Regions from separate parts of the Pseudomonas sp. DSP3-2-3 genome, predicted to be linked through region 2. Evidence: predicted binding sites of a transcription regulator. Region 2 holds the regulator's gene; each other region holds the start of a gene.
What was found. The regulator FliA, encoded in region 2, starts transcription of late flagellar genes. The targets are predictions, from matches to a motif close to CTAAAGTTTNNNNNNNNNNNGCCGNTAA.

Region 1 (10,011 bases), on a different contig from region 2:
AAGCGTTGATCTCCAGCCGCGCCATAACAAGGCAATGACGCCCCGGCGATGTGCAGCGGTCGGGGGTTTCAGGGGCAAGTGGCATTCCGGCGAGCAACGCAAGCGCCCCGCTATTCCCGGCGATCACGCCGCAGAAAGCCCGGATTGACGCTATGGAAAACTGAATTGGCCCGCGTATTGCTTTGTGTAATTTACACAACTGTGAAAGTTACACATGACCATGCCAGCGACCAGCCCCGACATAGCGCCCGTTTTACCGACCGATGAAACCTCGGCATCCGCGCACCGAATCAACTCGATCATCGATCTGTGGTTGGGCGAACAACTGCGTCAGCGGCGCAAGGCGCTGGACAAACCCCTGCGTCAGGTGGCGCTGGCATCGGGCATTTCCGTGAGCCTGTTGAGCCAGATCGAACGCGGCTTGCGCTCCATTTCCCTGCGCACCCTGAGCGCCCTGGCGCAGGAACTGGATATCCCGCTGGAAACCCTGATCCGCAACTCGCAGCCCCGCGACAACGAAACCGCCGGGGCCGTGGTGCGCGCCGGGTTTCACACGGGCATCGACCTGGCCGACAAGGGCATCCAGAAAGTCAACCTGACCCCGCCCGCCGCTCGGGGCAACGTGCAGATGTACCGCGCAGTGATTGCGCCGGGTGGCTCGACCGGCAACGAGCTGTTTTTCACCCACACCGGGGAACAGGTCGGTTACGTGGTTCAGGGCCAGCTGGAGCTGTGCATTCATGACCAGCTGTTGCGGCTCAACACCGGCGACAGTTTTTGCTACGACGGCAGCACGCCACGCCGCTGGCGCAATCCGGGCACCACCGAAACCATCGTCATGTGGAGCGTCACGCACATCAGCAAATAGGCGACGGCAGAACCGAGATTCCCTCGGAACACACCTACTTCACTTGAGGAACGCATATGAAAAATCCATTGGCACTCGCCACATTGTTCTGCGCGCTGACCCTGACGTTCACCACTGCGGCCCAGGCTGCAACGCTCAAGGTCGCCTCTACACCGACAGGCAGTCCCTTTACCTTTCTGGACACCAAGACCAACAGCGTCGAAGGCGTGATGGTCGACATCATCAAGGCGGTTTCCACCAAGGCGGGGTTTGAGGTGCAGATCGAGCCGATGCCGTTTGCGTCGCTGATCGGTTCCCTGACCTCCAAGCGCGTGGATCTGATCTCCGCCGCGATGTTCATCACCCCGGTTCGGGAAAAAGTCGTGGACTTTTCCAGCCCGGTCTACAGCTACGGCGAAGGCGTGGTGGTGCCCAACAGCGACACCACCGCCTACACCAGTTTTGAAGAAATGAAAGGCAAACGGGTCGGCGCGCAAGTGGGCACGGCCTTCGTCGAGCCGCTGCAAAAGAGCGGGCTGTTCAGCGAAGTCAAACTCTACGAAACCACCGCCGACCTGATGCGTGACGCCAACTCCGGGCGTATCGACATCGGCGTACTGGACTACCCGATTGCGGCCTACGCGATCAATCAGAAGCACTTCCCCAACCTGCGCCTGGTGACCACTTACAAGGCCACCATGCCCAACAACATCGGCATCGCCGGCCGCAAGGGCGACACCGAACTGATGGGCAAGATCAACGCCGCACTGGCCGAACTCAAGGCTGACGGCAGCATCGACGCCATCCTCAAGAAGTGGGGTCTGTAAGCACGCTCCGCAGTGTCCGGCGCGCTGCCTTGCGTAGCGTGCCGAGCGCGTTCCCTGCACCTGACCCGAGTAGTCGATCATGTCCGAGTTCCTGACCCAATCCTGGCAATTTCTGCCCATTCTTCTCCAGGGCGCGTGGCTGACCATCCAGGTGACCATCGGCTCGCTGCTGCTGTCCACCGTGCTGGGCCTGGTCTGGGCGGCCATGCGCGTATCGGGTGTGCCGGTCCTGGCCTGGATCAGCTCCGCGATCATCAACCTGCTGCGCGGCATTCCGATCATCGTGCTGCTGTTCTACATCTACTTCGTGATGCCCGATTTCGGCATCACCATGAGCGCCCTGCAAGCGGGGATTATCGGTCTGGGCATCGCGTATTCGGCGTATCAGGCCGAGAACTTTCGCGCCGGTATCGAAGCGGTCGACCGCGGCCAGCTTGAAGCCGCGCAGTCCATGGGCATGGGCTGGTGGCTGATGATGCGCCGCGCCGTGCTGCCCCAGGCGGTGAAAATTGTCCTGCCGCCCTACGGCAACACGATGATCATGATGCTCAAGGATTCGTCCCAGGCCTCGACCATCACCGTCGCCGAGCTGGCGTTGCAAGGCAAGCTGATCGCCACCTCGACCTTCCAGAACGCCACGGTGTTTACCCTGGTCGCGCTGCTTTATCTGATCATGTGCGTGCCGCTCATTCTGCTGGTGCGTCACTTCGAAAAACGGGGGAGCAAATGATCGAGATTCGTGCGCTGCGCAAATCCTACGGCGACCTGCAAGTCATCAAGGGCATCGACGCCTCGGTGGCCAAGGGTGAAGTGATCTGCATCGTCGGCCCGTCGGGCTCAGGCAAATCCACCATTCTGCGTTGCATCAACGGCCTGGAAAGCTACGAAGGCGGCTTGATCGAAATCGACGGCATCAAGGTCGACCGCAAGGCGCCGACCATCAAGGCGATCCGCACCGAAGTGGCCATGGTGTTCCAGCGCTTCAATCTGTTCCCCCATCGCTCGGTGCTGGAGAACGTGATCGAAGGGCCGATCTACGTCAAAAAGGAAGACCGCAAGCAGGCCACCGAACACGCCATGGAGTTGCTCTACAGCGTTGGCCTGGCGGAAAAAGCCGAAGCCTTCCCCGCGCAGTTGTCCGGCGGCCAGCAACAGCGCATCGCCATTGCCCGCGCCCTGGCGATGCGGCCCAAGGCGATTCTGTTCGATGAGCCCACTTCGGCACTCGACCCGGAACTGGTGGGCGACGTGCTGGACGTGATGCGCCGCCTGGCCGAAAGCGGCATGACCATGGTGGTGGTCACCCACGAAATGCAATTTGCCCGGGAAGTCGCTGACCGAGTGATTTTCATCGATCAGGGCGTGGTGGTCGAGCAAGGTCCGTCCGCCGACGTCCTGAACAATCCGCAACACCTTCGCACTCAGGATTTCCTGCGGCGCGTCCTTCATCCGATGTAAGCGCGAGGTTCGCTGCAATGACCCGTACATACTTTCCCTTGGCCCCTTCGCTGTGGGCTGCCACGGCAGTCGCCGCACCACCGGCCGAGCCGTTGGCGCAGGACATGCAGGCCGACGTGGTGATCGTCGGTGCCGGATTCTGTGGCTTGAGCACCGCGCTGCATCTGGCCGAACAAGGGGTTCGGGTGGTGGTGCTCGAAGCGCAGGAAGTTGGCTTCGGCGGCTCCGGTCGCAACGGCGGCCAGGTGATTCCCGGCCTGAAATATGACCCCAGCGAATTGATCGCCAAGTTGGGCGCGGACAAAGCCCAACCCTTGATCGACTTCGCCGCCGGCACCGTGGACGCAGTGTTCAACCTGATCGACAAACATCAGATGGACGTGCCCCGCGTGCGCAACGGCTGGATTCAAGGCTCGCACACGCCCGCTGCCCTGAAGCTGGCGGAACGCCGCGTGCGTGACTGGAATGCCCAGGGCGTCGCCGCGCAGTTTCTTGATCGTGACGAAACCGCGCGGCTGCTCGGCACCGACAAATATCACGGCGGCTGGCTCGACCCACGCGGCGGCGGCATTCAGCCGTTGAGCTATGCCCGGGGTCTGGCCCGCGCCGCGTTGGCCGCAGGGGTGCAGATTTACACCCGCTCGCCGGTCACCGAACTCAAGAACAGCGGCGGCAAATGGCAGGTCAAGACCGCGCAAGGCTGTCAGGTTTCCGCAGAACGCGTGGTGTTGTGCACCAACGGCTACACCGACAATCTCTGGCCGTCGCTGAGCAAAACCATCATCGATGCCAACTCGTTTCAGATCGCCACCGAGCCACTGCCCGAAGCGGTGCGCCGCACGATTCTGCCCGAAGGCCATGTGTCCTCGGACGCGCGCAACCTGTTGCTGTATTACCGCATCGATCACACCGGGCGGTTGATGCTGGGCGGACGCGGCACCTTTCAGGATCCTGACCCGTCGCGCAAAGATCACTGGTCGCATCTGGAAAGCGCGGTACACAAGCTGTTCCCGCAAACCGCAGGCATCCCGATTGCCTACCGCTGGTGTGGACGCGTGGCGATTACCCGGGATTATTTCCCGCACATCCACGAACCGGCGCCGGGTTTGCTCATCGACATCGGATGCCAGGGACGCGGCGTCGGCCTGCAAACCCGCATGGGGCAGGCGCTGGCCAGTTACGTGCACAGCGGCGATCGCAGCGTGTTGCCGGTCGCGCCAACGGACATCAAGGCGTTCCCGCTGTATGGCCTGCGGCGCGCTTACGTCGCGGCGGCAATTGCCTGGTACAAGATGACCGATGGAGGGCTTTGATCGGGGGGTTTGATCAAGGTTGCGTTGGATCCTGCAGCGCCAACGGACAGCCTGCTAAAAAATTCTGAATCAGCGTTAACGCGCCGCAAATGTGCTGTTCGCAAAATACGAACACGAGAATGCACCCGACGCCTAATGGATAAAGGTCTCGGGCCGATAGGCCTGCAACCATCGCGGTGCTCACCGCAAAATTGACAACAATAAAAGGCCTTCACCATGTTGCTGAGACGTCTGAAAGTCGGTCCCCGTGCGGCACTGGGATTTTCCGCTGTCGCACTGCTTGTGATCATCCTCGGGCTATTTGCCCAGAGTCAGATGCAGACTATTCGCAATGGCACCCTGGAGGTGCTGGACGACACCCTGCCGAGCTTTGTCGCGCTAGGTTCGATCAGCGACAAGATGCTGCGCTTGCGGATCATCTCCTTTCGGATCCTGGTAGATCGCGAAGAAAGCCAATTGCGCGGCAGCATCAGCCGCGGCGATGAGCTGATCGGTGAGCTTGGCAAGGCGCTGGACAGCTATTCCAGGCTGATCAACAGCGACGAGGAAAAAGCCCAGTTCGTGTTGTTCCAGCAGGTGCTCGCCGACTATGTGCGCATTCATAAGCAACTGGTGGAAAAATCCGGCACAGGCGATCTCGAAGGTGTGCGCGCGCTGCTGGGCGGCGACTACACCAAGTACTCGGTCAAGCTCGGCGCGCAACTCAACGAACTCATCAAGCTCAACACCCAGGCCGCACAATCGTTTGCGACGCTTTCACAGAGCCAGTACGAACGCTCCAATATCGGGGTGATGCTGTCGATGGCATTGGCTGTCGCCTTGACCATCCTGCTCGCCACCCTGTTCACCCGCAGCATCGTGGCGCCCCTGCGCGAAGCCGTGCAGGCGGCTGAAGCGATAGCGGGCGGCGACCTGTCGCGCCCCATCCAGGTCGTAGGTAACGATGAACCGGCCCGCTTGCTCGACGCGTTGCGCAGCATGCAGCAGAGCCTGAAAAACACCATTCTGCATATTGTCGACTCCTCGAACCAGTTGGCCTCCGCCGCCGAAGAGCTCAATGCGGTGACCGAGAATGCGGGCAAGGTATTGCAGCAGCAGAATCATGAAATAGAACAGGCCGCGACGGCCGTCAACGAAATGACCGCGGCAGTGGACGAGGTTGCCAGCAATGCCACCGCGACTTCCGTGGCCTCGCGAACCGCTGACCAAAGCGCCAGCAATGGCCGCGACCAAGTGGACCAGACCATTGCCGCGATTCATCAAGTAGCACAAAACGCCGGCACCACCGTCAGCCAGGTCACGCAACTGGCCGAGCGCGTGCATGGCATCAGTTCGGTGCTGGACGTGATCCGTTCCATTGCCGAACAGACCAACCTGCTGGCGCTCAACGCCGCCATCGAAGCGGCGCGGGCAGGCGATGCCGGGCGTGGCTTCGCGGTGGTGGCAGACGAGGTCCGCGCCCTGGCCCATCGCACCCAGCAGTCGACCCACGAAATCGAACAGATGATCGTCGGCACCCGCAAGGACACCGAGCAGACCATGGTGGCAATGAACACCAGCAACCAGCGGGTCCAGGAAACTTTGGAGATCGCCAGCGCTGCGGGCCAGGCGCTGCAACAGATTACCGAGGCGTTCAGCCAGATCACCGAGCGCAACCTGGTCATCGCCAGTGCCTCGGAAGAACAGGCCCAGGTTGCCCGCGAGGTGGACCGCAACCTGGTCAATATTCGCGACCTCGCCATGCAGACCTCCACAGGCGCTCACCAGACCAATGTCGCCAGCCAGGAACTGGCACGGCTGGCAGTGGACCTGAGCGCACTGGTCACGCGCTTCAAGCTGGCCTGATCGCCGCTACTCGACACTGGCAGGCCCGGAGCCTGCCAGTGCACTCGCCTCCCGCAACGGGTTATTTCAACTGATTGAGTACCCACAAAATATCGGCATAAGGCAGGGAAACTGAATGTATCTCATCCGAATGCACGCTAGTCTTATAGACACTCAAATGGATGCGCAAACAAAGCCCGCGTTATCAAAGCGCGGGCTTTTGTACGGTATGGGAGAGGACTTGTCTCCGATAAGGCAAGCCCCGGATTGCACATGGAGGGCTGAGGCATTCCGGGGCGCAACGTAGCCTGTCTTGATCAGGAAACGCTCGCGCGGACCTCAAGCCAACACTAACGTGCGTCGTATACGCAGATATTTTTCACCAACCACCCGTCAGTTTCATCAAAGCCTGCCGATAATATTCACACGCATTGGGGGACCAAGGAGCAGACGCAGTATGCAGACCTACATCGACAACCTCACAGAGCAAGGTGTATGTCTCTTTGGGGAAATTCTGGACGTGAGTCAGACTCAGGCGCTGTATCAGCAAATGATCTCGACGCGGGACTTCGGTCCGGGCTTGTTCATGGAGGAGGCTGAATATCTCGCTCAAGAAAACCACTTCAACGCCAATCCGACCAAAACGTTCAACTTCCTCAATGCGTTTGAACCGCAACTGCAATTTATTGAGCAAGACCCGATCCTGACAGGGGTTCTCGGCAAAGTGCTGGGTGATGACTATGAGGTGGTGATAAAGAAAGCAGTTTGCGGTGTACCCGATGCCTGGCTCCCTGAATGGGTGCGAGCAAGGATTCACGACGTCAACGTGGCGAACCTGGGGCCTTATATCCGCAAGCCGTTTCGCGACATTACTTACTTTCGTGGCATCGACTTTCACCAAGACATCATCGATTGGCCACAAGGTCGCGTCGAACTGGACCCGTCGTCATTTCTGACGCTCTATGTGTATCTGCATGAAGTGACCGAGCGTGACTCCCCTCTGCACTTGCTGCCCGGCTCGCATCGTTTGGGCGCGACGTTGTTTCCCCATCGGTTGGAATGCCTGGGGGATGACCGTTGGACGTATGAGGATGATCACGGTCAGCAGATCGAGTGCAGGGATCACACCCTGGTAGGCGGCGCAGGTTATGTGGGCCTTTGGCATAACTGTGCGTTGCACGGTACCCGTCCGCTGGATGATGAATCCGATCGTTTTCGATTGTCATTGCGCTACTTGATAGGCAAGTCCAACGACCATAAAGGTTCGACGGCTATCAACAAGATAAACGACACCCTTCAGGGTGAACTCAGGCCGATCAGGACCCGCCGGGACCTGGATGCCAACGGCGTTGCCCAAATAAAAGGCAATATCATCAATAACGCCTAAGCGTGTGCCGGACAACAGGCTAGCCATGGATGCAGTTGGGTGACTCACGCAGTGCCATCACTGATAATTTGAAAAACGTAGCACGAGGCGGGTATGCGGATGTGGTTCAGGCAAAAAGTACGGGTCTTGATTTTTGGCACCGGCGCCGGCGGTATCAATTACTACAAGAGCTCCCGTGGTAACCACAAGGTCATTGGCTTTCTGGACAACAATCAGCAGAAACAAGGCCAGTCACTGTTTGGCAAGACCATCTATGCCCCCGAACAACTTGCACACCTGTCCTACGATAAAATAATCATTGCCAGTGATTATTACCGCGAAATCAGCGATCAGCTCATCGGAAAGTTGGCCATCAGTGAAAACAAGATCAGTGTCTATTTTGCCACTCAGATATCTCGTTCAAAGCTTCAGCGCTTGAGGAAAAGCGCGGAGCTCCTTGGCTATGAGCGCATTTGCCGTAACCCCGGATGGGTTTCCGATTGGCTATATCGTTTTATGATGGGCGTCACATCAAGTCGTGTCCAACGCATGCAAGTGCGTTGGCTGGATGATATGAGTGTTAACAAAGTGCACATTTTTCGCCCGTCCATGGAAAGCCAGGTCCAAGGGCCACGGTACTTGAACCAGCACGTGACGCCCACCGATATTACTTTGCCGGAAGTGGCGCTCTATCATTTTCGCCATGGGCAGATTTACTCTGTTTCCCGCTCGGTCATCCTGCCAGATGAGCAAATAGTCATTGAGCGCGTCACCACTTCCGGGTCAGCTGAAGCTGACTACAGCTGTGCTCACTTACTCCATCATGGCCAAAACCTGGCGCTGGTCCGCACAAGCCAACCCGAACACATTGAAAAAGGGATATTGATTTCGGGCTGCAACGAGCTTAATTATTACCACTGGGTATTGGAGATACTCTCGCAACTGCAGTTTATCGAAGAGCTGCCTGGCCAATACGCCGACTATCCCATTCTAATATCCATGTCCAGCCAGAAGATCCTCTCGATTAAAACCTTGATCGAGAGTTTTGGCATCCAAAGACCCTTTATTTATCTTTCCAGTCTTACAGCTTATAAAGTCGACGATCTGCTGCTGATCTGCGCACCCAACAACCTCATCCCCAATATAAAGGGCACGGCCTGGAACGTAGCTGAAAACAGTTTTGCGCGTCACGAATCCATCATGTTTCTCCGGGAAAAGGCCTTGGCATTGAGCCGACGCACAACCCGGAATGCGCTACCCAAGCGGGTGTTTCTGGCCAGAAAAGGCTTTCTGAGAAATTATAATCAGGTGGAAATAATGGCGCAGTGTGAGGCTCATGATTTCGTCAGTGTTTACATGGAAGATCATGATGTCAGTCAACAGATAGCTATCATGGCGAATGCTGAAATAATCGTTGGCCCGACAGGTGCCGCCTGGACCAACATTATATTTGCTTCAGCAGGGGTGAAGGCATTGTGCTGGATGGCACAAGAGTGGGGGGCGTTATCCTGTTATTCGAACCTGGCGGCCATTGTTGGCGTAGAGATGGACTACATTCCCTATCAAGCCGGGACCTCTGACTCCAGAGAGCTCTACTACGCCCCCTATTCCATTGATGCCAATACCGTCACGACCTGGTTGCAGCGTCATTTACCTGTAACGGCTGTCAGGGAAAGTCTATGAATATCCAGTTTCTGCAACTGCAAACTCATGGCGACGACCGTGGCTCGCTGATTGCCCTGGAGGAAGGCAAGAACATTCCTTTTTCCGTCAAGCGTGTCTACTACATGTTCGATACCCGTGAAGGTGTTCGCCGGGGCTTCCATGCGCACAGGACCCTCAAGCAAGTGGCCGTCGCTGTGCGCGGCTCTTGCCGCTTTATGCTGGACGATGGTCGGGAGAAAATCGACATCAGGCTGGATCATCCCCATCAGGGGCTTCTGATCGAATCTTTTATCTGGCGCGAAATATACGATTTTTCTGAAGACTGCGTGTTGATGGTGCTGGCCGATCAGCTCTACACCGAGTCGGACTATGTCCGTGACTACGCCAGCTTTTTAACGGAAGTTGCGAAATGATCCATCCCTTGAGCGACGTTCAATCACTGTCCATTGGCGCTGGCACCAAGGTGTGGCAGTTTGTCGTGATCTTGCCAGGAGCGGTGATCGGTAATGATTGCAATATCTGCGCGCACACTTTCATCGAGAACGAGGTCGTCCTCGGTCACCGGGTAACCGTCAAGTCGGGTGTCTATTTGTGGGACGGTCTGACCATCGAAGACGATGTGTTCATTGGCCCGTGCGTAGCGTTCAGCAATGATAAATACCCGCGCTCGAAAGTTTATCCTGACGCATTTGCGCAAACCCTGGTCAAGCG
Region 2 (10,011 bases):
CGGGCATGTGCTGGATCAGCACAATAGGCGCCGGGAAGTTGGCGGGCAGTTGGGTCAGGACCCGTTGCAGCGCGACCGGGCCGCCGGTGGACGTGCCGATGGCGACCAGTTTGTAGGCTTTGCGTTTGGGTGCCGGGGACGAAGGCGCGTGGCTGCTTGCCGCGGCTGGCGCTGACGAAGCCGATGGACGCGAGGCCAGAGTGCTGCGCGCCGTGACAGGCGTGCCGGGCCTGGTGGTGGCCGGCGCAGGCGCCGCCGGTGTCGGTGCTGACGCGCTGTAACTGCCCAGACGCCGATTGCTGCGAGAAATGCTGTGCACTTTTTCGCACAGCATTTGCTTGACCTTCTCGGGGTTGCGCGAGATGTCTTCGAAATTCTTGGGCAGGAAATCCACCGCGCCGGCGTCCAGTGCATCCAGCGTAACGCGGGCACCTTCGTGAGTCAGCGAGGAGAACATCAATACCGGGGTCGGAATGCGCTGCATGATATGACGCACGGCAGTGATGCCATCCATCATCGGCATTTCGTAGTCCATGGTGATCACATCAGGCTTGAGCGCCAGAGCTTGCTCGATCGCTTCCTTGCCGTTGGTTGCCGTACCGACAACCTGGATGTTCGGGTCCGAAGAAAGGATTTCCGTGACGCGGCGGCGGAAAAAACCGGAATCATCCACCACCAGGACCTTGACTGCCATAAACACTCCATTAGGTTACGCAGGCGACAGACGTCGCCCGCGACACCGGAATCAAATACGCCGGGCGGCGTAACGCTTGAGCATGCTCGGTACATCGAGAATCAAGGCAATGCGACCGTCACCGGTAATGGTGGCGCCCGACATGCCTGGCGTACCTTGCAACATCTTGCCCAGCGGCTTGATTACCACTTCTTCCTGACCTACCAGCTGATCGACGACAAAACCGATTCGCTGGGTGCCGACCGACAGGATCACCACATGACCTTCGCGCTGCTCTTCGTGAGCGGCCGAGCTGATCAGCCAGCGCTTGAGATAGAACAGTGGCAGCGCCTTGTCGCGCACGATGACCACTTCCTGACCATCGACAACGTTGGTGGTCGACAGGTCCAGGTGGAAGATCTCGTTGACGTTGACCAGCGGGAAAGCAAAAGCCTGGTTGCCGAGCATCACCATCAGCGTCGGCATGATCGCCAGGGTCAATGGCACCTTGATGACGATCTTCGAGCCCTGGCCCTTGGTGGAGTAGATATTGATCGTGCCGTTGAGCTGGGCGATCTTGGTTTTCACCACGTCCATGCCCACGCCACGACCCGACACATCGGAAATCTCGGTCTTGGTCGAGAAACCCGGTGCAAAAATCAGGTTGTAGCAGTCGCTGTCGCTCAGGCGATCGGCCGCGTCCTTGTCCATCACACCGCGTTTGACCGCGATGGCGCGCAGGACATTGGGGTCCATGCCTTTGCCGTCATCGGAAATCGACAGCAGGATATGGTCGCCTTCCTGTTCCGCCGAGAGAATCACACGACCGCCACGGGACTTGCCTGAGGCTTCGCGTTCTTCCGGGGTTTCGATACCGTGGTCGACCGCGTTGCGCACCAAGTGGACCAGCGGATCGGCAAGGGCCTCGACGAGGTTCTTGTCCAGGTCGGTTTCTTCGCCGACCAGTTCCAGGTTGATCTCTTTCTTGAGCTGGCGGGCCAGGTCGCGAACCAGACGCGGGAAGCGCCCGAAAACTTTCTTGATCGGCTGCATGCGGGTTTTCATCACCGCAGTCTGCAGATCGGCGGTGACCACATCCAGGTTGGACACCGCCTTGGACATGGCTTCATCGCCGCTGTTCAGGCCCAGGCGCACCAGACGGTTACGCACCAGTACCAGCTCGCCGACCATGTTCATGATCTCGTCCAGCCGCGCGGTATCAACCCGCACAGTGGTTTCCGCTTCGGAAGCCGGCTTGTCCGGACTCGCCGCAGCCGGAGCCTTGGCTGGAACAGGTGCAGCGGCCTTGGCGGGCGCTGGCGCAGCTGCCGGAGCCGGAGCTGGCGCCGGTTTGGCTGCGGCAACCGGAGCAGGCGCTGGCTTGGCAACAGCTGCCGCGACTGGCGCAGCAGCTATGGCTTCAGGCTCGAACTTGCCTTTGCCGTGCAACTGATCCAGCAGGTCTTCGAATTCGTTATCTGAGATTTCATTGCTTTTCGAAGCAGCCGGAGCAGCCGGCGCTGCAACGACAGGCGCAGGCGCTACCGCAGCAGTGGCGTCAAACGAGCCCTTGCCGTGCAGCTGATCCAACAAGGCTTCGAATTCATCGTCGGTGATTTCATTGCTCGCCGCAGCGCCGGTGCTGGCAGCCGGAGCCGCAGCAGCCACTGGCGTTGCGACGGCATCGACCGCGAACTGACCTTTGCCATGCAATTGATCGAGCAGCGATTCGAATTCCTGGTCGCTGATTTCATCGCTGGCCGCTGCCGAAGCAGGGGCAGCAACCGGCGCTGCCGCAGCAGGCGCACTGGCTGACTCGGCTGCCTGAGCCTTGACCGCATTCAGCGAGTCCAGCAGCAGTTCGAATTCGTTGTCGGTAATTTCGTCGGAAGCAGGCGGCGCTTCCTCGATCACTGCCGGAGCGGGCGCAGCGGCTACTTCGTCTGCGGTTGCAGGCTCGGCAAGACGCGCCAGCGCCGCCAGCAATTCCGGCGTGGCGGGTGTGACTTCGGTACGCTCGCGAACTTCGCTGAACATACCGTTGACCGCATCCAGTGCTTCGAGCACCACGTCCATCAATTCGGAGTCGACGCGACGTTCACCCTTGCGCAGGATGTCGAAGACGTTCTCGGCGATGTGGCAGCACTCCACCAGCTCATGGAGCTGGAGGAAGCCGGCGCCGCCTTTTACAGTGTGAAAACCGCGAAAAATTGCATTAAGCAAGTCAGCATCATCAGGTCGGCTTTCCAGCTCGACCAGCTGTTCGGACAATTGCTCCAGAATTTCGCCGGCCTCTACCAGAAAATCCTGAAGGATTTCTTCATCGGCGCCGAAGCTCATTGGGGTGCTCCCTAAAATTAACCGTCAACAGACCTAGAAGCCAAGGCTCGATAGCAGATCGTCTACATCGTCCTGTCCGGACACAACGTCTTCCCGTTTATCGGCATGAATCTGCGGACCTTCACCCTGAGAGAGACCTTTTTGTGGATCTTTTTCTGCGAGGATGGATTCATCGTCATGTTCGATGCCTGCAAAGCGATCGACCTGACTGGCCATGAGCACCAACTTGAGCAGGTTGCTCTCAACTTCAGTGACCAATTGCGTGACGCGCTTGATGACCTGACCGGTAAGGTCCTGGTAATCCTGAGCCAGCAGAATGTCATTGAGGTGGGCAGCGACTTCGTGAGTTTCCCGCTCGCTGCGCGTCAAAAAGCCGTCGACACGTTTGGCCAGCTCACGAAACTCTTCAGCGCCGATTTCCCGACGCATGAAACGTCCCCAGTCCTGGCTCAACGCTTTGGCGTCGTTACTCAAGCCATTCATCAAGGGCGTACTTTGTTCAACCAGATCCATCGTGCGGTTGGCCGCATTTTCGGTAAGCCTGACAACATACGACAAACGCTCGGTAGCATCCGTGATCTGGGACACTTCTTCGGCCTGAGGCATGTTCGGGTCAATCTGGAAATTGACAATCGCGCTGTGCAGCTCGCGGGTGAGCTTGCCGACTTCCTGATACAAGCCGCGATCACGCGTCTGGTTCAGCTCATGGATCAATTGCACGGCTTCGCCGAAACGGCCTTTTTCAAGGCACATCACCAGCTCATGCGCGTGTTTTTTCAGGGTTGACTCAAAGTCGCCCTGAGATGTCTCTTTATGCTCCATAGCGCCCTCGCGGCAAACATCAGCTATTGACGCGCTCGAAGATCTTTTCGATCTTTTCTTTCAGCACTTGGGCCGTAAATGGCTTCACGACATAACCGTTGACGCCAGCCTGGGCCGCTTCGATGATCTGGTCGCGCTTGGCTTCGGCCGTGACCATCAGCACCGGAAGGTGCTTGAGTCGTTCATCGGCGCGCACCTGACGCAACAGGTCGATGCCGGACATGCCTGGCATGTTCCAGTCAGTGACCAGAAAGTCGAAAGCACCGCTCTGCAACATTGGCAGCGCGGTGAGTCCGTCATCGGCTTCGGCCGTGTTGGTGAATCCCAAATCACGCAACAGGTTTTTGATGATCCGCCGCATCGTTGAGAAGTCATCAACGATGAGGATTTTCATGTTCTTGTCCAATTCGACCTCCAAGCAGTCTTTAACGCGTTCAGCACCTGAACGCGCTGTTCAATCAATACCGGCACAGCTCACATCGGCTGTACTAAAACGACGACGGGCTTGGTAAATCAACAGTCAAGAAACCGGGCAGCAGCTCGACTTGCCGCCAGAGAGGTAAACCACCTTCCAACAGCTCGCAGTAGCGCCAATGACCGGTTCCCGCCTTGTCCATCTCCCCACACAACGCTTTGCACAGCCGGCTTACACGCACAGCGCAACCCTACGGATGCGCCATACCTGTCAACGCGCTCGCCACTCTCCCAAACGCCCTCGCAAACGAGCTGCGCACTGGCTGTGTAACTGGCTGACTCGCGACTCGCTGACCCCAAGGACCTCACCGATTTCCTTGAGATTCAGCTCCTCGTCATAGTACAGCGCCAACACCAGTCGCTCGCGCTCTGGCAAATTGGCAATCGCATCTGCTAACGCGGCCTGGAAACGTTCGTCTTCCAGATCCCGCGACGGCTCAAGCGAACCGCTTGCGCCGTCCTCGTGCAGCCCTTCATGTTCGCCGTCCTGCAACAGGTCGTCGAAACTGAACAAGCGGCTGCCCAGGGTATCGTTCAAAATCCCGTAATAATCATCGAGACTCAATTGGAGTTCGGCCGCAACCTCGTGATCTTTAGCGTCACGACCTGTTTTAGCTTCAATTGAGCGAATTGCGTCACTGACCATGCGCGTATTGCGGTGAACCGAACGTGGTGCCCAGTCACCTTTGCGCACTTCATCGAGCATCGCGCCACGAATCCGGATACCCGCATAGGTTTCGAAACTCGCGCCTTTTGTGCAGTCGTATTTGGTCGACACTTCAAGCAGCCCGATCATCCCGGCCTGGATCAAGTCCTCGACCTGGACACTGGCCGGCAAACGCGCCAGCAAGTGATAGGCGATGCGCTTGACCAGCGGCGCATAGCGCTCGATGAGCTCGTACTGAGAGTTCTTGGAGGTCTTGCTATACATCTGATAGCCGCTGGCTGTCATTGGACAGGCCCCGCAAATGTCTGGTGGACAAGTCGCTCGACGAAGAACTCAAGATGACCGCGCGGATTGGCCGGCAGCGGCCAGGTGTCGACTTTCTGCGCGATGGCCTTGAAGGCCAGGGAGCATTTGGAACGCGGGAACGCTTCGTAAACGGCACGCTGCTTCTGCACCGCCTTGCGCACGCACTCGTCGTAAGGCACGGCGCCGACGTATTGCAGGGCAACATCGAGGAAACGGTCGGTCACTTTGGTCAGCTTGGCAAACAGGTTGCGGCCTTCCTGCGGGCTCTGGGCCATGTTGGCCAGGACCCGGAAGCGATTCATGCCGTAGTCGCGGTTGAGCAGCTTGATCAGCGCGTAGGCGTCAGTGATCGAGGTCGGTTCGTCGCACACCACCAGCAAGACTTCCTGGGCGGCCCGCACAAAGCTCACCACCGACTCGCCAATGCCGGCGGCCGTATCGATGACCAGTACGTCAAGGTTATCGCCAATATCGCTGAAAGCCTGAATCAGACCGGCATGCTGCGCCGGCGTCAGATGCACCATGCTCTGCGTGCCGGAAGCGGCTGGCACGATGCGAATCCCGCCCGGCCCTTGAAGCAGTACGTCGCGCAATTCGCAACGGCCTTCAATGACATCGGCAAGGGTGCGCTTGGGCGTAAGCCCCAGCAACACGTCGACATTGGCCAGGCCAAGGTCAGCGTCCAGCAGCATGACGCGCCGGCCAAGCTCGGCCAAGGCCAGCGAGAGGTTCACTGACACGTTAGTCTTACCGACGCCACCTTTGCCGCCGGTCACCGCGATCACCTGTACGGGATGCATGCTGCCCATGTTATTTCATTACCTTGTCTTGCGTAGACCCAAGCCACATTGGGGGCTGCACGTTCGCTGAGGAACAATGCGTGGCAGACCATCGATGCAGGTAAATTCCAGTAGTTCGTTTCACCTAACCCACCCGCTTGCTGGGGTTGTGATACAGGTCGGCAAACATATCCGCCATCGCTTCTTCGCTAGGCTCTTCCTGCATCTGCACATTGACCGCACGAGTCACCAATTGGTGCCGACGCGGAAGGTGTAAATCATCAGGTATTCGCGGTCCGTCAGTCAGGTAGGCAACAGGAAGCTCATGACTGATCGCCAGGCTGAGCACTTCGCCCAGGCTGGCGGTTTCGTCCAGTTTGGTCAGGATGCACCCGGCCAGACCGCAACGTTTGTAACTGTGGTAGGCCGCGGTCAGCACTTGCTTCTGACTGGTCGTTGCCAACACCAGATAATTACGCGCCTTGATGCCACGCCCGGCGAGGCTTTCGAGTTGCATGCGCAGGGCCGGATCGCTGGCTTGCAGACCTGCGGTGTCGATCAACACCACGCGTTTGCGCAGCAGCGGCTCCAGTGCCTGAGCCAGCGACTGGCCTGGATCGACATGCGTCACCGGCACATTGAGGATGCGACCCAAAGTCTTGAGTTGCTCCTGAGCGCCGATGCGAAAACTGTCCATGCTCACCAGAGCGATATTCTGTGCGCCGTACTTCAACACATAGCGCGCTGCCAGTTTGGCGAGTGTGGTGGTTTTACCCATGCCAGCCGGGCCGACCATGGCAATCACGCCACCCTCTTCAAGGGGCTCGATTTCCGGGGTGGCAATCATCCGCGCCAGGTGCGCCAGCAGCATGCGCCAGGCCTGACGAGGCTCTTCAATTTCGCTGACCATCGCCAGCAGATCGCGGGACAGCGGGCCGGACAGACCGATACGTTGCAGGCGACGCCACAGATTGGCCTGCTGCGGACGGCTGCCTTGCAGTTGATTCCAGGCCAGCGAACCCAGCTGGACTTCCAGCAGTTCACGCAGACCATTCAATTCGAAGCGCATGTTTTCGTAAGCGCGCTGGCCGCCAGCCGGTTCGGACGGGGCTGCTTGAGCTTGCACGAATGGACGCGGTGGTTCTTCAAGTGTCGGTTCGATATGCGTGTCGGCAGCGCTGAGCGGCATGCCGGCGAACAACTGACGGTTGACTGACGGGTCACTGTCGCCACGATTGTTCAGTTCAGCCTGAGCGGAAACAATCCGCGACTGGGTTTTGCGCAGTTCGTCTTCAAGCTCGATGTTCGGCACGCGAGGCGCCAGGGCAGACAGCTTGTAATCCAGCGCAGCAGTCAGCTCCACGCCACCGGCAATCCGCCGGTTGCCGATGATGGCCGCTTCTGCGCCCAGCTCATCGCGAACCAGTTTCATGGCTTGACGCATATCGGCGGCGAAAAATCGCTTAACTTGCATGACTCACTACCTCAGCCGTTAGGCCCGACAGTCGCTACGATGGTGACTTGCTTGTTGTCAGGAATTTCCTGATACGCCAACACATGCATGTTCGGCACAGCCAGTCGTCCAAAGCGTGACAACATGGCGCGAACCGGGCCTGCAACCAAAAGAATAACCGGCAAACCCTGCATCTCCTGCCGCTGCGCCGCGTCGATCAACGAACGCTGGAGCTTTTCAGCCATGCTTGGCTCAAGCAGAACGCCTTCTTCCTGACCCTGACCTGCCTTCTGCAAACTATTGAGCAATATCTGTTCCAACCTTGGCTCCAGAGTGATAACTGGCAGCTCCGGCTCAATCCCTACAATGCTTTGCACGATTGCACGGCTTAATCCGACGCGTACTGCCGCGACTAACGCGGCGGTATCTTGACTCCGCATGGCATTGTTCGCGATGGCCTCGGCGATGCTGCGAATGTCGCGAACAGGCACTTGTTCGGCCAAAAGCGACTGCAGGACCTTGAGCAACGCCGACAGCGAAAGAATCCCCGGAACCAGCTCTTCAGCCAGTTTTGGCGAGCTTTTAGCCAGTAATTGCATCAATTGCTGGACTTCTTCATGCCCAATCAGCTCATGAGAGTGTTTATAAAGAATCTGGTTAAGGTGCGTTGCCACTACCGTACTGGCATCCACCACGGTGTAACCCAGGGACTGCGCCTGACTGCGCTGACTGATTTCGATCCAGACCGCTTCCAGACCAAACGCCGGGTCCTTGGCGGTAATGCCATTGAGGGTGCCGAACACCTGACCGGGGTTGATCGCCAATTCCCGGTCCGGGTAAATCTCGGCTTCGGCCAGGGTCACGCCCATGAGTGTCAAACGATAGGCACTGGGCGCCAGATCCAGGTTGTCACGGATATGCACAGTGGGCATGAGAAAGCCTAGCTCCTGAGAGAGCTTCTTGCGCACGCCCTTGATGCGCGCCAGCAACTGACCACCCTGATTGCGATCCACCAGCGGAATCAGGCGGTAGCCCACTTCCAGGCCGATCATGTCGATGGGGGTCACGTCATCCCAGCCCAGCTCCTTGGAATCCTGAACCCGGGTTGGCGACGGCAGCATTTCCTGCTGGCGCTTGACCTCTTCCAACGCCTGGACCTTGACCACGTTCTGCTTTTTCCACAGCAAGTAAGCGACACCGCCCGCCACCAGCCCGAGGCTGATGAAGGAAAAGTGCGGCATGCCCGGGACCAGGCCCATGACAATCATGATCCCGGCAGAAACCGCCAGCGCCTTGTGGGAAGTAAACATCTGCCGATTGATGAGCTTGCCCATTTCTTCCGAACCGGAAGCACGGGTCACCATGATCGCCGCAGCGGTGGACAGCAGCAGTGATGGCAATTGCGCCACCAAACCGTCACCGATGGTCAACAGGGTGTAGATCTTGCCCGCATCGGCAAACGTCATGTTGTGCTGCAGCATGCCGACCAGAATGCCGCCAATGAGGTTGATAAACAGAATCAACAGACCGGCGATGGCGTCACCGCGAACAAATTTCGAGGCACCGTCCATGGAGCCGTAGAACTCGGCTTCCTGGGCAACTTCGAGACGGCGACGCTTGGCTTCAGGCTGATCGATCAGCCCAGCGTTCAAGTCGGCATCGATTGCCATCTGCTTGCCGGGCATGGCGTCCAGGGTGAAACGCGCGCTGACCTCGGAAATCCGCCCGGCACCCTTGGTGATTACCACAAAGTTGATGATCATCAGGATCGCGAAAACCACGATACCGACCACGTAGTTACCGCCGATAACCACCTCACCGAAGGCCTGGATCACCTTGCCGGCTGCGGCGTGACCATCCTGACCGTGGAGCATGACCACGCGCGTCGAGGCAACGTTGAGCGCCAGGCGCAGCAGCGTCGCCACCAGCAGAATGGTGGGGAATACCGAGAAATCCAGAGGGCGCAAGGCGTAGACGCAGACCAGCAGGACCACAATCGACAGCGCGATGTTGAAGGTGAAAAACACGTCCAGCAGGAACGGCGGCATTGGCAACATCATCATTGCCATCATGACCAACAGCAACAACGGCACACCTAACTGGCCCCGACCGAGACCCGCGAGATTACTGCGTGCGCTACTGATTAATTGAGAGCGATCCACCGATTCTTCACCTGCACTAAACCAAAACTTTGACGCCGAAGGCGACCTGAATTGACCTATTGCAAGAAGCTTTCCAACAGTGGACAAAGGGCCATTATTTGGGGAATTGGCTGTAGGACGTGGCGTCGGCTATTGCGACTCAACCTGTCGTAACGAAACCGAGGCTTCGGCTTTTGATTTTCGCTTTTCCGTGCCGCGATCTGGTAGACACCGCCAAACGCGCGTCGGCGCGTACCCACACCACGGCACCGGAGTCGAAGGAACCCCTGCGAAGCAGGGGCCGGACGTCAGCGCAGAATGGTTTCCCCCCTTTGCCGAAACAAAGGGGGTCGACC
Region 3 (10,011 bases), on a different contig from region 2:
GTGCATTGCCGATGAAGTGCAGGTCGGTTATGGCCGGTTGGGCCGGTACTTCTGGGGTTTCGAAGAGCAGGGCGTAGTGCCGGACATCATCACCATGGCCAAAGGCATGGGTAACGGCCAGCCGCTGGGCGCGGTGATCACCCGCCGGGAAATCGCCGAGGCACTGGAAGCCGAGGGCTATTTCTTCTCGTCAGCCGGAGGAAGCCCGGTGAGCTGCCGCATCGGCATGGCGGTGCTCGACGTGATGAAAGAGGAAAAGCTGTGGGAAAACGCGGAAATTGTCGGCGGACATTTCAAGGCGCGGCTGGAAGCGCTGATCGATCTGCATCCATTGGTGGGCGCGGTACACGGCATGGGCTTCTATCTGGGCGTCGAGCTGGTGCGTGATCGCCAGAGCCTGGAACCGGCCACTGAAGAAACCGCCTATTTATGCGAGCGCCTGCGGGAACTGGGCATTTTCATGCAGCCCACCGGCGACTACCTGAATATCCTGAAAATCAAACCGCCGATGGTCACCACCCGGCAGAGTGTGGATTTCTTTGTGGATATGGTGTCAAAGGTGTTGGCTGAGTTGGAATAAGGCGGCGTTCGCCGCGCCAATGATCTTTGTGGGAGCAAGCTTGCTTGCGAAGGGGAAAGTACATGCGACAGGTTTTGTATCTGAAAGATTGCCTTCGCGAGCAAGCTCACTCCCACAAGTGCGTGGTTTATCCAGATTAATATCGGCTTATCTTGAGTTAAATCTGATCCTGCCCTGGCCTCAGGCTTTCAGCCCCGATTTTTATCGGCTATAAAGGCATCCAGAATGTCACCGCACCTCTGCTATGGTGATCAGCCTTTTGAATCCGCCCCTCGGAGACCTCATGACAACGCTCAATAGCACGCCGCGCGCCGACGGCTTTTACATGCCGGCCGAATGGGCGCCGCAGACCCAGACCTGGATGGTATGGCCGGAGCGCCCGGACAACTGGCGTCTGGGCGGCAAACCGGTGCAGAGCGCTCACGTTGCGGTGGCCAAAGCCATCGCGCGGTTCGAGCCGGTGACCGTCGCCGTTTCCGCCGAACAATACGACAACGCTCGTGCGCGCCTCGATGTGCCGAACATTCGCGTGGTGGAAATCAGCAGCAACGACGCCTGGGTGCGCGACACCGGTCCGACCTTCGTCATCAATGACCACGGTCAGGTGCGCGGCGTGGATTGGGACTTCAACGCCTGGGGCGGTTTCGACGGCGGGCTGTATTCGCCATGGAACCTGGATTCCCAACTGGCGAGCAAGGTCCTGGAAATCGAGCGCAGCCCGCGATATCAGACCAAGGGGTTCGTGCTCGAAGGCGGCTCGATCCACGTCGATGGCGAGGGCACGCTGATCACTACCGAAGAGTGCCTGCTCAATCGCAATCGCAACCCGCACCTGTCCCGTGCAGAGATCGAAGCCGTGCTCAGCGACAACCTGGCGGTCGACAAAATCATCTGGTTGCCGGACGGCCTGTTTAACGACGAAACGGATGGACACGTCGATAACTTCTGCTGCTACGTGCGCCCCGGCGAAGTGCTACTGGCCTGGACAGATGATCCCGAAGACCCCAACTATTCGCGCTGCCACGCGGCGTTGAGTATTTTGGAAAACAATCGGGACGCCAAGGGTCGGTCATTCATCGTGCACAAGATGCCGATTCCGGGCCCATTGTTCGCCACCCATGAAGAATGCGCAGGCGTTGATCAGGTGCATGGCAGTCAGGAGCGCAACCCTTCGGTGCGTCTGGCCGGTTCCTATGTGAATTTCCTGATCGTGAATGGCGGGATTATCGCCCCCAGCTTCGACGATCCACTGGACGAAACGGCGCGAAAAATCCTGCAAACGCTGTTCCCCGAGCATGAAGTGGTGATGGTTCCAGGCCGCGAGTTACTGCTCGGCGGCGGCAATATTCACTGCCTGACCCAGCAGCAACCCGCCCCGCATCGGGTCTGAATTGTAGGACGATATTTCCGTCCGGACACACAGTTGGTCCCGATCTTGCTCTCATTAACCCATCACTCGATGGGTTTTTTATGGGTCGCGGTTTGCTGGTCTATGCTTTTGGATAGATCTGTAACGAAGTGTTTAATCGTTTCCCGCGTCTCTCGTCTGTCATATAGCACCCGTACATTTAGCTCCTCACGACTTACAGAGGTTGTCCCTATGAACGCAGCTCTAGAGCACCATGCTCGCGGTTTGTCTGCTAGTAGCGAGGCTCGTCAGGTAATGGCGGATTGGTTAAGGACGACCAATATTCGAACACCTCAACGACCGGATGTACGCAAAATGCTTCTTCAGCGTTACCCGGCCGGGTTGCTGGAAGAGGCGGAACTGGAAGCGTTGATCAACGTGCATCGAGACTCCAACAGCTCGTTCTAGAGCGGTTGGATGTTTCAAAGGTGTTACAAGCAAATTGACACCTTTTAAACCTGCGTCTAGGATTTGCGTCCTCCGCCCGTGGCCTAATGCCATGCATCAGTAGTCCACTGCGATGATTGCGCCGGCCTTTCGAAACCTGTTTTTTCGGAAGGCCAAACGACTGAACAAGTCGTCGCCACGGCGCGTGATCAATCCGCAGAAAGGGAATTACCGATGCTCACTACACGTATCAGCTTGCTCACACTGGGTCTGATCAGTGCTGGACAGGTCATGGCTGACGGCCAGGCCGACTCGAAGGGGTTTGTTGAGGACAGCAGCCTCAACCTGTTCCTGCGCAACGCGTACATCAATCGCGATTACAAGAATGGCCGCGAAGACAAGGCCGAATGGGGCCAGGGCTTCACCGCCAACTTCGCCTCGGGTTTCACCCAGGGCACGGTCGGCGTGGGCGTCGATGCGTTCGCGTTGTACGGTTTGCGTCTGGATGGCGGCAAGGGTCGCAGCGGCGCGGGCGGTATCGACTTCTTCAAGCAGGGCGACAGTGGCGCAGCGGCGGATGACCTGTCGCGTTTTGGCGGCGCAGTAAAAGCACGTGTCTCCAACACCGTGATCAAGTACGGCGACCAGATGCCAGAGTTCCCGGTGCTGAGCTACGACAACTCGCGCCTGCTGCCGGAAAGCTACACCGGCACGCTGATCACTTCCAAAGAGATCGATGGCCTGGTGGTCAACGTGGGTCGCTTCACCCAACAGACGCGTAAAAGTGCCGAAGGTCGCGACAGTGGCGATCTGAAAAGCATCAACGTCTACGGTGCCAGCTACAAATTCACCGACGCGTTCAGCGCTGCGTTCTACGCCTCCGACGACGAAGACACGCTGAAAAAGCAGTACCTGAACCTGAACTACGTATTTGCCCTGCAGCCTGACCAGTCGCTGACGTTCGACTTCAACGGCTACAAGACCGAGCTGGACAAGGAAATCGCCGACAGCGGCGAGCGCGACAACAAGATCTGGAGCCTGGCGGCGACCTGGGCAGTGGGCATCCACTCGTTTACCATCGCCCACCAGCGCAGCACCGGCGATACCGGCTACAACTACGGCGGTTATCGCAATGCCGGCGGCTACGGTGATGGTGGCAACACGATCTACCTGGCGAATTCGTACTGGTCCGACTTCAACGGCAAGGACGAGCGTTCCTGGCAGGCGGGTTACGGCGTGAACCTGTCGACCGTGGTCACTCCGGGCCTGAGCTATAAAGTGGCTTACGTGCGCGGCGACAACATCGATGACGGCACCAACCGCGGCAGCGGCGAAGAACGCGAAATCTTCAGCCAACTGACCTACGTGGTGCAGAGCGGCCCGGCGAAAGACTTGTCGGTGCGTTTGCGCAACTCGTTCCTGCGTGTGTCCGACAACGCCAGCAACTACAACAGCGAAGGCAACGAAACGCGGATCTTCGTGGATTACCCGATCAACGTGTTCTGATAGTTGGAGGCTTGCCCGCGAAGGACTTTTCGCGAGCAAGCTCGCTCCCACAAGTGAAATGCGGTCATCTCGTGGGACCAGATTTATCCGGGAAGGCGTCGGTGCAGACACTACATCTGCGGCATCTGTGGGTTGCCCCCAAACATAGAGTCTCCCACAATGGGTGCTGGCCTGCGCTACCATGTGCCATCCCGGCACCCGACCTGATTACCCATGGCCCTCGCGACGCCTCCCGATCTTTCTGATATTGCCGTGCCCGTGCAACCGCTGGCGCGTACCTATCCGCGTGGGCGCTACATCGAGCCGCATGAGCACGTCTGGGGTCAGGTGCTGTACGCCACGTCCGGCGTGATGTGGGTCGAAACGCCGTTGGAAGCGTTGGTCGTTCCACCGCAACGGGCGGTGTGGTTGCCGCCCGGTGTGGTGCATGGCATTCGCGTTGTGACCGACCTGGAAATGCGCAATATCTACCTGCGTCCGGCCATTGCCGAAACCCTCGAAAGCACGGTGCAGGTTTTCGAAGTCGGCCGTTTGTTGCGCGAATTGATCCTCGGCCTTGTCGCTCAGGATCACGAACAGGCGTCGGAGTATTACGACGCGTTGGTCGGACTGGCGCTGCTGGAACTCAAGCGCGCCAAACGATCGATTCTGAAAATCCCCATGCCCGATCAATCCGACCGCCGTCTGATGAACCTGTGTCAGGCGGTCATGAGCGAGCCGTCGCTGGCGATTGCGTTCGAGCAGCATGCGGAAAACGCCGGGGCCAGCGTTCGCACCCTGGCGCGCCTGTTTCAAAGCGCACTGGGCATGGGCTTTGCCGAGTGGCGTCGACAAGTGCAACTGGCCACCGCCGTGGCGGAAATCATTCAGGGCGTGCCCGTCAGCACCATCGCCCGCTCACTGGGCTACTCGCCCAGCAGCTTCAGCGACATGTTCCGTCGGGAGCTGGGTGTGGCGCCGTCGAAATACCCTGCACAAACGCCCACTTAGGAGCGAACCTGTGTGGGGGCGAGCTTGCTCGCGAAGCGTCCTGTCACACACCTCGCCAACAAGTTGGCTCCTACCGGGATTTGGCCGATATTCCGAAGTCCTTGGCCGATAGCTTTTCCCTGCCGCTCGTAAACTTTGCGCATTCCAAGTTTGCCCGGAGTTCACCATGAGCTATCTCATTTCCATCGTTATTGGCATCGCCGTCGGCCTGCTCTACGGCGCCCTTGATTTCCGTTCGCCTGCGCCGCCCGCCGTGGCGTTGGTCGGTCTGACCGGCATGTTGCTGGGCGAAAAAATATGGCCCATGGGCAAGCAATTGTTTGCCAGCTGGGTGTCCTGATTTCGAATCGCGCCGAATAAACTTCACCAGAGGCCTTCCATGAAAGCACTGCAATTTTCCCGAACCGGCGACCTCGCCGCGCTGCAATACGTCGAACTGCCCAAGCCGATCCCTGGTCCGGATGAAGTGGTGATCCAGGTGAAAGCCGCGGGCCTGAATCCCAGCGACGTCAAAAACGTGCTGGGTCGTTTTCCCTACACCACGCTGCCACGCGTGCCGGGGCGGGATTTTGCCGGGGTCGTGGTGGAAGGCCCGCAGGCGCTGCTCGGCCAGGAAGTCTGGGGCACTGGCAAAGAGCCGGGCTTCTTTCGTGACGGATCCCACGCTGAATTTCTCACCTTGCCGGCCAAGGGCGTAGCGATCAAACCCACGCATTTGAGCTTCAGCCAGGCCGCCAGCCTTGGCGTGCCTTACACCACCGCATGGGACGCGTTGCAGCGCAGCCTGGTCGGTGCCGATACGCGTTTGCTGGTGATCGGTGCCAATGGCGCGGTCGGCAGTGCCGCCCTGGCGCTGGGCAAGATTCTTGGCGCCCAGGTCCTCGGCGCGGTACGTCGCCCGGAACAACTCAAGACGCTGCAGGATCAGGGCTTCGACGCCATTTTTCTGGACAAGGCTGAAGAACTGGCCGGACAAGTCAGCGCGATTTACCAGGGCGGCGCCGACGTCATCTTCGACACCACCGGTTTCTGGCTGCCCGCCGCGGTGACTGCGTTGGCGCCGTTCGGCCGCATCGCCATCATCGCCGCGCCGGTAGATGGCCACGTGCAATTGCCCGCCCTGGCGTTGTATCGCAAAGGCGGCTCGGTGGTCGGCATCAACTCGTTGCTGTACGACTGCCAGGCCTGCGCGAAGATGCTCGACCAGTTCGGCCGATTCTTCGACGAAGGCAGCTTGCCGCTGCCCACCGGCCTGCTTGAATCACCGCTCAGCGAAGGCCTGGCACGCTACGCCCAGGTCAACCAGGGCGCGGGGGAGAAGGTGATTCTGTTGCCATGATGCGTCTGTGGGAGCGAGGCTTGCCCGCGAAGAACGATGGCGCGGTCTGTCTGGTCCACCGAGGCGCCTGATTCGCGGGCAAGCCTCGCTCCAACGGGCGGCCTCTTGCCTTAGCGGTTAAACCGCTCAACCAGCGCACGCAGCCCGCGTGACGCCGCTTCAAGCTCAGCGCCGCGCGATACGGCGGCGCTGGCGTTGTTGGCGGATCGTTCGAAGGTCTCGGCCACGTTATTGATCTGCCGGGAGATGTCCTCGGCCACGTGCGCCTGTTCTTCCGAAGCCGTCGCCATTTGATGGCCCATGCTGCTGATCCGGCCGATCACTTCGCGAATACCTTGCAACGCATCCTGCGCCTCGATGACCTGGGCAACACCTTTGTCAGCCTCGCTGATCCCCAACTGCGCAATGCTGACCGCGTCGTCGGCACCCTTTTTCAAGGACGCGATAACCGCCTGGATCTGCTGGGTCGACTCACGCGTCTTGCCCGCCAACGCGCGGACTTCATCGGCAACCACCGCAAAGCCACGGCCTTGTTCACCTGCCCGAGCCGCTTCGATGGCGGCGTTGAGCGCGAGCAGGTTGGTCTGATCGGCAATCGCTTGAATAACCCCGGCCGCCGACATGATCTGCTGGGTTTCATTGGCCAGGTTATCGACGGCGCTGCTGATATTGGTGACCGTGCCCGCCAGACGCTGAATCGCTTCGCGGGAAGTGCCCGCCACTCGGTTGCCTTGCTCGGCAAGCTCATTGGCCGTGCTGGCTTCGGATGCGGTGTGCTGCACATGCCTGGCAACTTCGTTGATCGAGGCGGCCATTTCAGTCATGGCCGCTGCGGTCATGTCCGTCTCGGCACGTTGCTCCAGCAGGGCGCGCTCGGTTTGCGAGGAGAGCTGAGTGGAATGCCCCGCCGCTTCGGAAACCTGATTGGCCAGATCGCTCAGGCGGGTCAACGCGGTTTTGAGGCGCGCGTCCTCGCTGAGCAAAATCATTTCCACGCGAGCCTGGGAACCGTAGGCATCGCTGTAAGTCAGCGCGCTCACCGGATCGGTAAATGCATTCGGCGCGCTGTTGATGATGCTGGTCAGCTGCCGTTCGCCGCGCATATAAGCCCACGCGCCCAGCGCCACAAACAACCCGGCGATGACCACTTGAGCGACGATGCCGGGGAAGAAGTTATTCACGGCGAGGGCGATGACTGCGGCAACGACTGGCACCGCGACGATGCTGGCAAACACACCCAGATGACGGGCGCCGGTGACTGCGCTTTTGCCTTCACGCAAACGCGCATACAAAGCTTCGGCACGGGCGATTTCCTCGCGCGTCGGCTTGACCCGCACGGACTCATAACCGATCAGCCGACCGTTCTCCAGAATCGGCGTCACGTACGCGCTGACCCAGTAGAAATCGCCGTTCTTGCAGCGATTCTTGACGATGCCCATCCAGCTTTTGCCCGCCTTCAAATAGCCCCACATCACGCCGAAAACATCTTTGGGCATGTCAGGATGGCGAACCAGATTGTGTGGGCTACCGATGATTTCTGCCTGGGAATAACCACTGATTCTCGCGAACTCATCGTTGCAATAGGTGATTTTGCCGCTTGTATCTGTCGCTGAAATCAAACGTTGTTCGGCAGGAAAGGTTTGCTCGGTTTGGGTCACATGCTTGGCCATCTTCAACATCCGTAAGAAGTACTTCAAGAGCCGCGCTGGCAGCGAGGTCCGGCCAACAGTGGGGGGAGTATAGGTAGCGCCTTGGCGTTATCAATTTTGCACCCGACTTTTGTGCCGGGGTTATCCGGCACTCGGCAAAGTCCTATCGGCCTGTCGCGGCAGTTCTCCAGCCGGAATGATGAACGGGAGAACTGCCTGGCTGATAGCCGCCCAGCTTCTCGATTTCTCACGTCCTCAATCCGGGCAAAAGCAATGTCCCTAAAATGGAAACAATGAATCCGTATTTTGGGTAATTGTCTCGATTAGGCGCTGGCATTATCTTTGTTCCAACGCCGCAGAACACAGCCAAACGCTGAAGCGCGGCAACCGGACTCAGCTACTCAATCTAATGTTTAAAGGGAATAAAACCATGTCGATCCGCGAACTGCTCAACCCAACCAACTCCGCCCTGATCCTCATCGACCACCAGCCGCAAATGGCTTTCGGCGTCCAGTCGATTGACCGCCAGACCTTGAAGAACAACACCGTGGGCCTGGCCAAGGCCGCCAAACTGTTCAACGTGCCGACCATCCTGACCTCGGTCGAAACCAAAAGCTTCAGCGGCTACATCTGGCCAGAACTGCTCGGCGTGTTCCCGGATCAACAGCCCATCGAACGTACTTCCATGAACTCCTGGGAAGACAAGAAACTGGTCGAAGCGGTCAAAGCCACCGGCCGCAAAAAACTGATCATCGCCGCGCTGTGGACCGAAGTCTGCCTGACCTTCCCGGCCCTGGAAGCCATGGAAGAAGGCTACGAGGTGTACATCGTCACCGACGCCTCCGGCGGCACCACCAAAGAAGCCCACGACATGTCCGTGCAGCGCATGATTCAGGCTGGCGCAGTACCGGTTACCTGGCAACAAGTGCTGCTCGAATACCAACGCGACTGGGCGCACAAAGAAACCTACGACGCGGTCATGGAACTGGTCCTGGAACACAGCGGTGCATACGGCATGGGCGTCGACTACGCCTACACCATGGTCCACGGCGCGCCGCAGCGTAAGGTCGTCTGATCCACTAAACCCCTGACCGAATCGCCCCCGAACAGCAATGTTCGGGGGCGATTTGCGTTGCAGCGCCAGCACAAAAAACTGTTGGAGATTTCCTGGCCGGAATGCCTGGCTTTTGTGGGAGAGGACTTGTCCTCGATCGCCAGCCCAGACAACCCGAATCCGCCTGACCCACATGCAGTGCTGAATTTAGAGCCATCGAGGACAAGTCCTCTCCCACCGGGAAGTGGCATGACCAGGATGCGCTGCCCCCCAGCAATCCCCCGCCCGTCGTGCAACTTGTGCCAAAACCCGCAGTCATACACCCGCCATAATTCACCCGCTCAAGAATCACCTTCCTCGCCGTCCCATCAGAGCTGCCGCCCCATGCGCCCAACCGCTCGTTCTTATATCCTGCTCTGCCTGATTCCCCTGCTCGCGCTATTCACCGGCTCAGCCCAAGCCAGTGGAGAAGGGTTGCTCGCCCAAGCCATCAACGACTACCGCGCCCAACCCTCGCGCTGCACCAGCAGCACACCCCGCGCCTTGTCGCCGTTGGCGCTGAAGTCGAAACTCGCACTGCCCATCGGCTTCGGCGGCGATCTGCGCGAGACACTCAAGGCGTCCGGCTATCGAGCGGTGTCGGTGCGCACCATCCGTCTGGTCGGCGCGCCTGATGCGGACGCCGCTTTCGATATGCTCCAGCGCCGCTATTGCGCGGCGTTGCTCGACACCGATTTCGCCGACATCGGCATCACCCGCGCAGCGAACGAGTGGCGCGTGGTGCTGGCCAAACCGCTGCTCGATGGTCGCCTGGAAGACAAACAAACCGCCGGCAAAACCTTGCTCGCCCAAGTCAACGCCGCCCGCGCTCAACCGCGCATGTGCGGCCGCAAACCTTACGCCGCCGCCCGCCCGCTGGCGTGGAACGCTGCATTGGCAACCGCCGCGCAACAACACAGCCTGGCCATGGCCAATGAAAGCTACTTCGCCCACATCGATCCCAACGGCGACTTGCCCGAAGACCGCGCCCGAGCCGCTGGTTACGGCGGTCGCCAAGTCGGCGAAAACATCGCCAGCGGCCAAGGCTCGGCAACCACC

Region 1: the regulator FliA is predicted to act here: its motif matches at 4,578-4,605, upstream of ACP7E4_RS17940 (methyl-accepting chemotaxis protein).
Region 3: the regulator FliA is predicted to act here: its motif matches at 8,023-8,050, upstream of ACP7E4_RS26050 (methyl-accepting chemotaxis protein).

Annotation. Positions count from the first base shown of each region.
Region 1 covers NZ_JAFCXH010000015.1:24,236-34,246, reverse strand. The annotation lists gene ACP7E4_RS17965 (helix-turn-helix domain-containing protein) at 215-868, shown strand; gene ACP7E4_RS17960 (ABC transporter substrate-binding protein) at 925-1,674, shown strand; gene ACP7E4_RS17955 (amino acid ABC transporter permease) at 1,754-2,404, shown strand; gene ACP7E4_RS17950 (amino acid ABC transporter ATP-binding protein) at 2,401-3,132, shown strand; gene ACP7E4_RS17945 (NAD(P)/FAD-dependent oxidoreductase) at 3,150-4,445, shown strand; gene ACP7E4_RS17940 (methyl-accepting chemotaxis protein) at 4,662-6,290, shown strand; gene ACP7E4_RS17935 (phytanoyl-CoA dioxygenase family protein) at 6,727-7,656, shown strand; gene ACP7E4_RS17930 (glycosyltransferase family 61 protein) at 7,750-9,318, shown strand; gene ACP7E4_RS17925 (sugar 3,4-ketoisomerase) at 9,315-9,713, shown strand; gene ACP7E4_RS17920 (acyltransferase) at 9,710-10,011, shown strand, end outside.
Region 2 covers NZ_JAFCXH010000006.1:199,048-209,058, forward strand. The annotation lists gene ACP7E4_RS09830 (protein-glutamate methylesterase/protein-glutamine glutaminase) at 1-694, opposite strand, end outside; gene ACP7E4_RS09835 (chemotaxis protein CheA) at 746-3,013, opposite strand; gene ACP7E4_RS09840 (protein phosphatase CheZ) at 3,047-3,835, opposite strand; gene ACP7E4_RS09845 (chemotaxis response regulator CheY) at 3,855-4,229, opposite strand; gene fliA (RNA polymerase sigma factor FliA) at 4,521-5,261, opposite strand; gene fleN (flagellar synthesis regulator FleN) at 5,258-6,091, opposite strand; gene flhF (flagellar biosynthesis protein FlhF) at 6,207-7,535, opposite strand; gene flhA (flagellar biosynthesis protein FlhA) at 7,547-9,676, opposite strand.
Region 3 covers NZ_JAFCXH010000032.1:43,758-53,768, forward strand. The annotation lists gene ACP7E4_RS26020 (aminotransferase) at 1-580, shown strand, start outside; gene aguA (agmatine deiminase) at 864-1,970, shown strand; gene ACP7E4_RS26030 (OprD family porin) at 2,610-3,881, shown strand; gene ACP7E4_RS26035 (AraC family transcriptional regulator) at 4,095-4,871, shown strand; gene ACP7E4_RS26040 (DUF1427 family protein) at 5,038-5,211, shown strand; gene ACP7E4_RS26045 (quinone oxidoreductase family protein) at 5,251-6,210, shown strand; gene ACP7E4_RS26050 (methyl-accepting chemotaxis protein) at 6,321-7,886, opposite strand; gene ACP7E4_RS26055 (hydrolase) at 8,290-8,934, shown strand; gene ACP7E4_RS26060 (CAP domain-containing protein) at 9,298-10,011, shown strand, end outside.